DNA from 3 places in the Paenibacillus sp. FSL R7-0026 genome. Region 3 is predicted to be linked to each of the others. Evidence: riboswitches for the same ligand, from Rfam matches in the RefSeq annotation. Region 3 holds a riboswitch; each other region holds the start of a gene.
What was found. A riboswitch is a leader RNA that binds a small molecule or an ion and turns the genes downstream of it on or off. The one in region 3 is predicted to bind cyclic di-AMP.
Positions count from the first base shown of each region.

Region 1: another riboswitch for cyclic di-AMP. It lies ahead of MKY44_RS00150 (3D domain-containing protein); the one in region 3 lies ahead of MKY44_RS16100 (3D domain-containing protein).
Region 2: another riboswitch for cyclic di-AMP. It lies ahead of MKY44_RS08950 (C40 family peptidase); the one in region 3 lies ahead of MKY44_RS16100 (3D domain-containing protein).

Region 1 is NZ_JBBORG010000001.1:32,323-35,600, reverse strand. It holds gene rsmA (16S rRNA (adenine(1518)-N(6)/adenine(1519)-N(6))-dimethyltransferase RsmA) at 1-115, opposite strand, end outside; gene rnmV (ribonuclease M5) at 120-665, opposite strand; gene MKY44_RS00150 (3D domain-containing protein) at 821-2,005, opposite strand; cyclic di-AMP (ydaO/yuaA leader) riboswitch at 2,279-2,532, opposite strand; gene MKY44_RS00145 (TatD family hydrolase) at 2,774-3,278, opposite strand, start outside.
Region 2 is NZ_JBBORG010000001.1:1,928,290-1,931,567, forward strand. It holds gene MKY44_RS08940 (hypothetical protein) at 1-171, shown strand, start outside; gene MKY44_RS08945 (carboxymuconolactone decarboxylase family protein) at 314-643, shown strand; gene MKY44_RS08950 (C40 family peptidase) at 717-1,181, opposite strand; cyclic di-AMP (ydaO/yuaA leader) riboswitch at 1,187-1,318, opposite strand; gene pelA (pectate lyase) at 1,738-2,700, shown strand; tRNA gene MKY44_RS08960 (tRNA-Leu) at 2,877-2,960, shown strand; gene MKY44_RS08965 (carbohydrate-binding protein) at 3,104-3,278, opposite strand, start outside.
Region 3 is NZ_JBBORG010000001.1:3,654,383-3,657,660, forward strand. It holds gene lpdD (prenylated flavin chaperone LpdD) at 1-254, opposite strand, end outside; gene MKY44_RS16095 (polysaccharide deacetylase family protein) at 409-1,200, shown strand; gene MKY44_RS16100 (3D domain-containing protein) at 1,308-1,982, opposite strand; cyclic di-AMP (ydaO/yuaA leader) riboswitch at 1,985-2,181, opposite strand; gene MKY44_RS16105 (amino acid ABC transporter ATP-binding protein) at 2,399-3,121, opposite strand; gene MKY44_RS16110 (ABC transporter substrate-binding protein/permease) at 3,108-3,278, opposite strand, start outside.

The DNA of each region.
Region 1 (3,278 bases), 3.6 Mb from region 3:
GATCGATCAGAAAGTTCTGACCCAGACTTTTCTTGAATGAGAATCCGTGTCTTTGAATAATCTCTTTGGTTCGCTTGGGCGTTGCAATTTCTATCTTCTCTTCCATGTCCTTCATATGCTCACAATCCTTCACGTTCAATTTGCGCTAATGCTGTAGAGAACTCTTCCCGTGTAATCTGAAATACACTGAGACGTTTGTGGAACTGCTTCCCGTTACAATAACCGATGCCCAGCAGATTGCCCATCTCCATGCGACGTGCAGCTGCCTGCGGATGCACGATAAGTCCTGCCGCGATCAGGTCCTCCCAATCGATCAGGCTCGGAGCACCTTCGTATGAAGTATGTACGCGCGCCAGAGCATGACGGATCGCCTCCGGTGAGGCATTCTCCACCCCAATGTCCCCTTTGCGCGTTGCATCGGCTTCCGGAATAAAGGCATGTTTGCAGCCTGGCACCTTATTCGCAATAATTTTTCGAATGCGTTCGCCAGCATGATCCGGATCTGTCAGTACAATGACTCCCCGTCTCTCTTGAGCAAGCGCAATCCGCTTCAGAATGCGTTGGTTGATGGCTGATCCACCTGTTTCTATGGTATCGGCTTCCACGGCCCGACGGATAGCTACCGTATCGTCACGGCCTTCCACCACAATGACTTCTTTTATCATGTTCCATTTCTTCCTTTCTAACGCAAAAAGAAGAGGAATATCCTCTTCTCTGCCAAACGGCGGGGGAGACTAAATTCAGACTCCTCCGCCGCATATTCCGCATGAATCATTCATGCAACTATTTTATAGCATTCCCATTTCAAAGTAAAACGATTTTAGTTCGCTTCCGGCTTCACCGGACCGATCACGTAGACCGTCTTGCCTTTCTTACGTCCAAAATTCAGGGCATGCTTCACACTGTCATAATATACATCAATTTTGTTGCCTTTAATGGCACCGCCTGTATCTTCCGCACGACGGAATCCCAGACCTTCGATATATACCCACCAGCCAATTGGAATGACTTTGGGATCAACCGCAATGGTGCGCCCTTCCGTTACACGAGTACCGGAAGCTGTTTTAGTTCCAATGCCAGGCTCTTCGGAAGAGTAGGCAGTCATGGATACATTTTTAAGTACTTTGGAGTATTTAAAAGAAGTCCCGGATACGGTAATCACTTTGCTGCCCGAGGCAGATGTTTTCTTCGAGTTCGTTGTTGTAGCCTTTTTGGTTGTTGACGTTTGAGCCGATACGGTCTGAATCTCAGGTTCTTTCACGACCGGTTTTGCTTTGGTGCCAACAGCGATCACTTTATCTACACGATTATTCGCGACAGATTTGCCGACCATTTTTTTGGAGACCAATTCTCCATCCTGAAATACCTTTTCGATATGCTGCACAATTGTGCCTTCTTTGCCGTTCACAACGACACGGTTATCCCCTTTGTACAAGCTAGGGTCAGCCGTTTTAATGACTTTGTAAGCGATCGGTTGCTCTACTTCCACTGTACGCTTTGTTACGCGCACTACACGGATCTTCATCTCCGCTTTGATCGCAGTTCCAAGCGCCGGATACACTTTATCATTACTTTCAACTTGAATACCTGATTTTTGAATTGCATCTTCTACCGATGAATCGGTTGTATACAGAGTCTTGGTGTCTCCGTCTGCCGTAATGTTAACTGGAACGGCCCGCTCAATAACGATTCGGTCTCCATCTGTAATCGCCCCATTCATGGACATGGATACCTTATCGTGAGGGCTGACTGTGATCGACTGCTCCTCCAGCATTTCCTGAAGCATTCCTGTACGAGTCTCTACCACCTGAGCTTTGCCATCAATAACCAGTGAAATTTGTTTCCCGGCCTGACCGTAAACGACTAACAAGATCATGATTGTAAGCGCAATTGAGAAAATCGCGATCAATGCCATTTGACGCATGTTCTCATGCTTCCACCGCAACGCGAAAGACTTACTGGATGATCGTGACTCATGGGTCTCTTCTGGTTGGAATGTGCCCACTTCTCCGTCCTCCTTCATAGCCTCGCCGTCTAAAGTAATGCATGATGTCTTTGACGTGACTATACCAAATTTTCTACAGAACACAGATCGGACCAACATAATCCGGTTCTGCACCATGAATCAATCTTCGCAACATGATGTCATCCTCCTGAATACCTACCGTATGATGACAATATTTCTTTTATTCAAAAACAAAAAAGCCAAAGAAAGAGTGTAAGAGGAACTCTTTCGTGGCTTCCGAATGATTTTGAATATCGGAAATTCATGCACGAGGTTGCCTCTCTTTTTCCGCTTGCGAGGTTAGCTGTCGGGTTCGGGCGAAAGAGAGCCGCCCTATCTTGGGTCACCCGCTCATGGCGGACGCCCTTGAATTCACCCCGAGACCCAAAGAAGAAATCAAATACGGCTTCGCAGTTCCCTTCGCTGCTTTTGGGTCAGCGAACGTTGCGCATCGGCCAAATACACCGATGTTTAAGCCCTATTGGTTCCCCCGCTCTCCGATAACGGAGACTCAGCGAGACTGATTCATGAAAGTAATGTTGTTTCATCGGAAAGTGTCCCTTTGTTCATCCCCCGAACATCTGTCCAATTTTCCGCACAACAATTCACTGAAAAGATGATATCCTGTTTTGATGCATGTTGTAAAGCGTTGATCAAGTACGTTTTTCTGAATATTTGGTTAAAATATTGTAATATTCTTGATTTATTTGGATCAAAGGGCAAATTACCTCCGCTTACCTGCCTTTTTCACCTCATTTGCTCGTTTTTTTAACGAATCCCAAATCGTTCCATGGCATTTTTGGTTGTTATTGCAGCAATTTCCTCCACCGAAATGCCTTTAATTTCCGCAGCTGCCTCTGCAACCAGACGTACATGCGCTGTCTCATTTCGCTTCCCACGATAAGGGTGAGGTGTCAAATATGGAGCATCTGTTTCAATGAAAAATCGGTCCATAGGAACCTTCTCCAGCACCTCTTTGGGCTGCTTTGCATTTTTGAATGTGATCGGTCCTCCGAAAGAGAGATGGAAGCCCATATCGAGACAACTTTTTGCTGTTTCCCAGCTGCCCGAGAACGAGTGCATCACACCACCAACTTCGCCAGCCTTCTCTTCACGCAAAATTCTTATGATATCCTCATGTGCATCCCGATTATGGATGACAATTGGCATGTTCACTTCACGCGCCAAAGCAATTTGTTGTCGTAATACGCGATGCTGTATTTCTTTGGGTGAAGTATCCCAGTGATAATCCAATCCAATCTCACCGATCGCA
Region 2 (3,278 bases), 1.7 Mb from region 3:
GTAAGAGTCGTTCGGGACGAGCTGGAATCGAACGATGTAACGGGAATTGTGGTTGCCTGGGATGGCGAGCAGGTACTTATCCGTCGTCAGAATCGACGTGTCGTTAAGCTGGATCGAGGTTACCGCTATCAGCTGTTCAGCGAGCCGCGCCAGAGTCCACTTAGTGAGTAACAGCTTATAATTATGGCAGAGCCATGAGAGTTAAATGTTTGGAATTACCATGATTTCTTGGCATAATTGACTCACTCGGGAGAGAAGATAGGTACAGTGAGGGAAGATCTGTAACTATAGCCGAGAGGGTGTGCTACAAGCCATGACATTGATGAATGATAAAGTTCATGCCTACAAGGATCAGATTGGAGCATTAAGCGATGTACTGCCAGGTGTGGTGAAGTCGTATCATGAGTTTACCGGAGAATGTTTCCAACCTGGCGTGATTGATGCAAAGACAAAACAGCTAATTGCACTTGGCATTGGATTATTCGCCAACAATGAAGTATGTACCTTCTACCATGTAGAAGAAGCCCGTGCCAAGGGAGCAACAGATCAGGAGATTATGGAGACCGTTGCGGTGGCCGGAGCTGTTGGAGGAGGACATGCCCTGTCTCAGGGTGCGATGCGAGTGCAGAAGGCGCTGCATTAGTAAGCAATGCAACATACATTTTTAAGTACAAAAAAGGCATCCGGTTAATAACCGATGCCTTTTTGTATGTGAATTACATTTTACCTAACATTTTATCATACATAAACTGTCCAGTTACCCGACGTGCTGTTACATAGCGGTCATTGAAGTATGGATTCGATAACTTCGTGATGCTTACACCTTTACTGCTGGAGGCATGAGCGAATTGTCCGCCGCCAATATATACACCTGTATGTGAAATGCCTTTGCCTGTTGTATTAAAGAACACCAGATCACCTGTCCGAACATTGCTCTTGGATACAGGCGTACCTGTTTTGGCTTGCTGCTGAGAAGTACGTGGCAATTCAATGCTGTATTTGTTGAAAAGATATCTCATAAAACCAGAACAGTCGAAGCCGGCTACAGTCGTGCCACCCCATTTGTAAGGAATACCTGTCATGTTGTTCACTACGGAGTTGATACTGCTTGCCTCTGTGCTTGTTGCCCCGGATGTAAATAATACAGCTGCTCCAAAAATGGAGATAATCAGTTTTTTCAAAATCAATGTTCTCCCTTCGATGCCTACGGAGTTAGCTAAGGGTTCGGTAGAAGGTTCCCTATATTTCCTATGTATAAGAATAATTCACCCAAATTGGTTCCCCCGTTTTCAAACATGAAACTCGGCAATGAATAATTAAGTTTTTGTAACTATTTGAAACTATATTGCATAAATGCGTAATTGTCAAACCCATTTAAACCCTTTCTTAATACCTCAATGTTAGCGGAATTAAGGTTTTTATATGAAAAAAGGGATCAAGTTTGGGTATCATTCATGACAAAAACGTCATTATTGATTCGTTTAAGACGAATTTGGATAAATAGATAGGTTTATCATGAGTTAAAAGAACTATTCCGTTATGTAGAATTATAGAGATTATATTCATTAAGTTGCATATATTGACAAAAATCGATTTTTTGCATATTATCTGATTATCCAATCCACATATTGGATTTAAAATGATTTTATTATGCGATAAATACAAATAAAGGAGGTTTAGGGACGCGTATCATAGATAAAGTAGAAGTGGAAGATTTATAAAAACGAACATAGGAGAGTGTTACATTTGAAAGCGAAGAAATTAGTTACTTTTGTCCTGGCATGTACGATGGTGTTCTCAGCAGTTGGAATGGCAGTTCTTCCTGTAGGGACGGTATCTGCTGCGGATGCATCAGGTACAACAGCGAGTATTTCTGATATTTTGAAGAACCAGCTGCCGGATGGAGGTTGGAGAAAAGATTATAAACAGACAAGTGGGGAGTGGGCAAAGTCCACGATAGACAACAAGGCTACATACTTAGAAATTAGAAGATTGGCGAAGGAATTTAAAAAGACGAATGATCCGCGTTACTCCACAGCTGCAATCAAAGGAATTAACTTTTTGATCAATATGCAGTATTCAAATGGCGGATGGCCACAGGTCTATCAAAGCTCCGGATATCACAAGCATATTACCTACAATGATGATGCCATGATTAATGTAATGATCATGCTCGATGAAGTAGCAGCACGCAAAGGTGATTTCTCGTTTATTGATAGTACACTTGCTAATCGCAGTAAAAATTCAGTTGCCAAAGGTGTGGAGGCGATTCTGAATACACAAGTCGTTTCAGGCGGTAAGCTGACAGGATGGGGACAACAACATGATTCCAGTTCCCTTAAACCAGCGAGCGCAAGAATCTACGAAGTGCCATCGCTGACAGCTGGAGAGAGTGTAACGATTGTTAAATTCCTGAAAACCAGACCTGCTAACGCTAAAATTACCGCATCTATTAAAGGAGCGGAGGCTTGGTTTAACAAGGTAAAAATTACGGGTTACAAGTATGAAAGAGCTAATGGAGATAGTAAAATTATCGCTGATTCCAAAGCTGCACCAATTTGGGCACGCTTCTATGAGATAGGAACGGACAAACCAATCTTTATTGGTCGTGACGGGGTAGTTAAATACAAATTAAGTGATATTGATAAAGAAAGAAGAGGTGGTTATGCATGGTATGGTAACTGGCCTTCCAAGCTGTAATTTGAAGTATGCTTCCGTTTTAATGAACCAAACTATTAGCAGCAGTTAAAGGTAGAGCCCGAATCGACACGGACGTCTGGTTCGGGCTTTATTGTTATTATTTTCAGTGTTGACATGATAGATTCCGCATGATATATTATTTCTTGTCGCCGATATTGATGACGGAGATACAATATGCGGTCGTGGCGGAATTGGCAGACGCGCACGGTTCAGGTCCGTGTGGGCTAACCCCCGTGGAGGTTCGAGTCCTCTCGACCGCATCTAAAAAAAGACTCCTTAAGCTAACACTTAAGGAGTCTTTTTTTGCATTTTTTGATATAACACTAACACTAGATTTAGTATCCAAGAGGTTAGTGCTTAGCTGCATGTACAGCAAATGTCTTCCATCAGCCATACGGAACGTTTATTGTGCTGCGGTAACATTAACGCTGTCAATATTCGGTCCTTCCGATCCAGTGGTAACCACTTTCAATGTATTGGTCCCCGTGTTCATGGGGACCTGTATTGTTTTTTCAACCCAAGTGGACCAGCTTCCCGTAGCCGGAAAGGGCTCGTTGCTAATGACTTTGGTTCCGTTC
Region 3 (3,278 bases):
GAATCAAAATGGATACCCATGATCACCGTAACGGTTACTTTCAGCTGCAGGGCAGCCTTTCGAGCAAGCCGCTCACACAGCTCTTGTTCCTTATGCCCAGGAATATGTACCGTCGTCCCGCTTATGCGCTCATGATCCACGTAGAACGTGGCTACGGCGCCAATATGCGCCTTTCCTCCGGTAACGAGAAAAACCTTATCCTCTCCTGCTTCAATCACCTGTAAACGTATGGATTTCAAATCATATGTACTCATATCCTATCCACCTATCCTTTTCTATATGTTATATATGGAGGAATTATGGCTGTCATAAGCTAAATCCGCAATGAAACTTCTCACACTACGCATATTTTATGGAACCCCCGGGCATACCAAGGAGAACGTCATTTTGGAAAAGGAGGCCGTTATTATGCGCGTACGCCTCATTATGCTAATGGTTATCGTTATTTTTCTCGGAGGATATCATGCTCCAGTTTCATCGCGGGATGTTTCAAGCCCGCCAAGTGAATCAGTATCAGGTTCAGATTCTGCGGAAGAAGAACAACTGACATTGGGACAGTTACGTCAAAAATATGCCGATACGTTCAAAACCAATGGTCCTTCAACCAAGAAGGTTGCACTGACTTTTGATGATGTACCTGATCCACGATTTACTCCACAAGTGCTGGATGTATTGAAGAAATACAATGTCAGAGCTACATTCTTCATCGTGGGTAGTCGTGCTGAGAAACATCCGGATCTGGTGAAACGCATCGTTAAGGAAGGGCATATGGTTGGTAATCACAGCTACAATCATCCTGAATTCAGTAAGCTGTCGATGAATGCCTTTCGCAAACAAATTTTACATACCGGGGATATTATTCGACGTTTGGCGGGATATACGCCCAAGATGATTCGGCCACCTTATGGAGACATTAATGAAGAACAGCTGAGATGGGCTGCCAAACAACGCTATAGCATTGTGAACTGGAACGTAGACTCCCTGGACTGGAAAGGCCTCTCCAAGGAAGAGGTGAAGGATAACATCCTATCTGCCGTGAAACCTGGCTCCATCGTTCTACAACATGCAGGAGGCGGTGTAGGATCAAATCTGAACGGTACGATTGAGGCTTTGCCTGAAATCATTGAGGAATTGCGTAATCGGGGATATGAACTGGTCACCTTGGACGAAATGCTGGGATTGCCAAAGGCCAAAGATTAGGATGACCGTGATAACAAATAATGAGAATATTAAAAGGGTGCTGTTCAATCGCAAATTAGCGACTGGCAGACACCCTGTTTGAATTCATTTTAAATGTAATTTACTCTCTACTTCAGAATGTACAGCTCGATATCCTGAAAACCAAATGAGCTTACAGACTGTTTGCTACCCGGGATAAAGATATCAATCCGGTGACCCTTGATTGCACCGCCCACATCCCGCGCTGTGGCTACAAAAGCCTGTTTTGGCAATCCTGGATGGCTGTGACCAGTTACCAGTACTTTGGTTCCAAGTGGAATTACACTTGGATCAACTGCAATCGTGCCCAGTTCAAGGTCATTTCCGAAATAATCGACTGCACCCCATCCTCCATTTTCGGACGGATCTGCAGAGTATGCCGTTGCTTTTACGTTCACAGCTTTGCTGTAATCGAATGTCTTACCCCAGGCTTGAACAACTTTGTTATCTGCGTTAACGTCCAAGCTCGCTGTAGTAACAGTCTTCGCTTGGGTCTTGCTCTCCGTTGCCGCAGCGGCTGCTACATTGTTTGCCTTACCGGGAATCGTAATTTTCAAACCACCATAAATGTTGTAAGCCGAAATGTCGTTGTTTGCTTTAACCAACGTGTTGAGTGCTACTCCATATTGTTTCGATAAGGTGTAGAAGGTATCCCCTTCTTTGGCCACATGAACTGAATCGGCGTGAGCCGGAACGGCTTGAATGAGCATTGCTGTTGTCATTAATGCTACTGCTGTTTTGGCTATACGTTTCTTGTTAATCATGGTCTTCCTCCCTCATTGTGCCTGCGAAGTTAGTTGTCGGATTCGGATGAGGAGCCCACCCTATAGGTTCTTCATTACATTTGAAACGTTATGTACCCCTAATTCACCCCAAGCAGTGTGCCATAGATCTTCCCCCTGCACAATCTGCATCGTTACATCCCCCGCACTCCCTGTCCGGAAGTTTCGGCAGAGTTCAATATATCACAATTTTGTAACCTGAACTTGTAGTAATTCTTACCAAATGGTTTTTAGCATGTCATCATATCTAAGAATACTGCATTCTTTAGAATTATTGGACGACCCGATTCCTTTACATCTGGTAACAGAATAGTTACTTTTCAAATCTATAAATGATTAATACGCACAAAAAAATAGCGTTACCGACTCGATGTCAGTAACGCTATTTAATCTTTCGTTTAGAGTACTTTGGCAAGAAAATCACGTGTACGTGAATTTTTTGGAGCTCCAAACACCTCATCAGGTGTTCCCTCTTCCACAATAACCCCGCCATCCATGAACAAGATGCGGTCTCCCACTTCACGTGCGAAACCCATCTCATGGGTTACGATGACCATCGTCATTCCGCCTTCTGCAAGACGTTTCATGACATCCAGCACTTCACCGACCATCTCAGGGTCCAGTGCCGACGTAGGCTCGTCAAACAGCATCACATGCGGCTGCATGGCCAATGCTCTAGCAATGGCGATCCGCTGTTTCTGTCCACCAGACAGCTGATTCGGGAATGTATCTTTTTTATCGTACAAGCCCACGGTGTTAAGCAGATCAGCAGCAATTTTTTCCGCTTCCTGAGTGGATTGTTTCTTCACTTTAATTGGAGCAATCGTAATGTTTTGCTCTACCGTTTTGTGTGGGAACAGGTTGAAGTGCTGGAACACCATGCCCATTTTCTCACGAGTTGCGTTAATGTTATGCTTGGGGTCCGTGATTGACACGCCTTCAAAATCAATCTCTCCTGAGGTAGGCTGTTCCAGCAGATTCAGACAACGCAAGAAAGTACTTTTACCTGAACCGGAAGGACCGATGACCACGACAACCTCACCTTTGCCAATCGTCACGTTTATGCCCTTAAGCACATCGTTATTTCCATAAGATTTGTGTAATTGTCTAACGTCTATCACTTGCACTCAACTTCCTTTCCAGTCGTCCCAGCAGCTTGGACAAAATGAACGTCATTACAAAGTAGATGGCTGCTGCAATCAAAAATGGACTCAATCCTTGGTACGTAATGTTCTTGACTACACTTGCCTGATACATAATATCCACCATACCGATAAC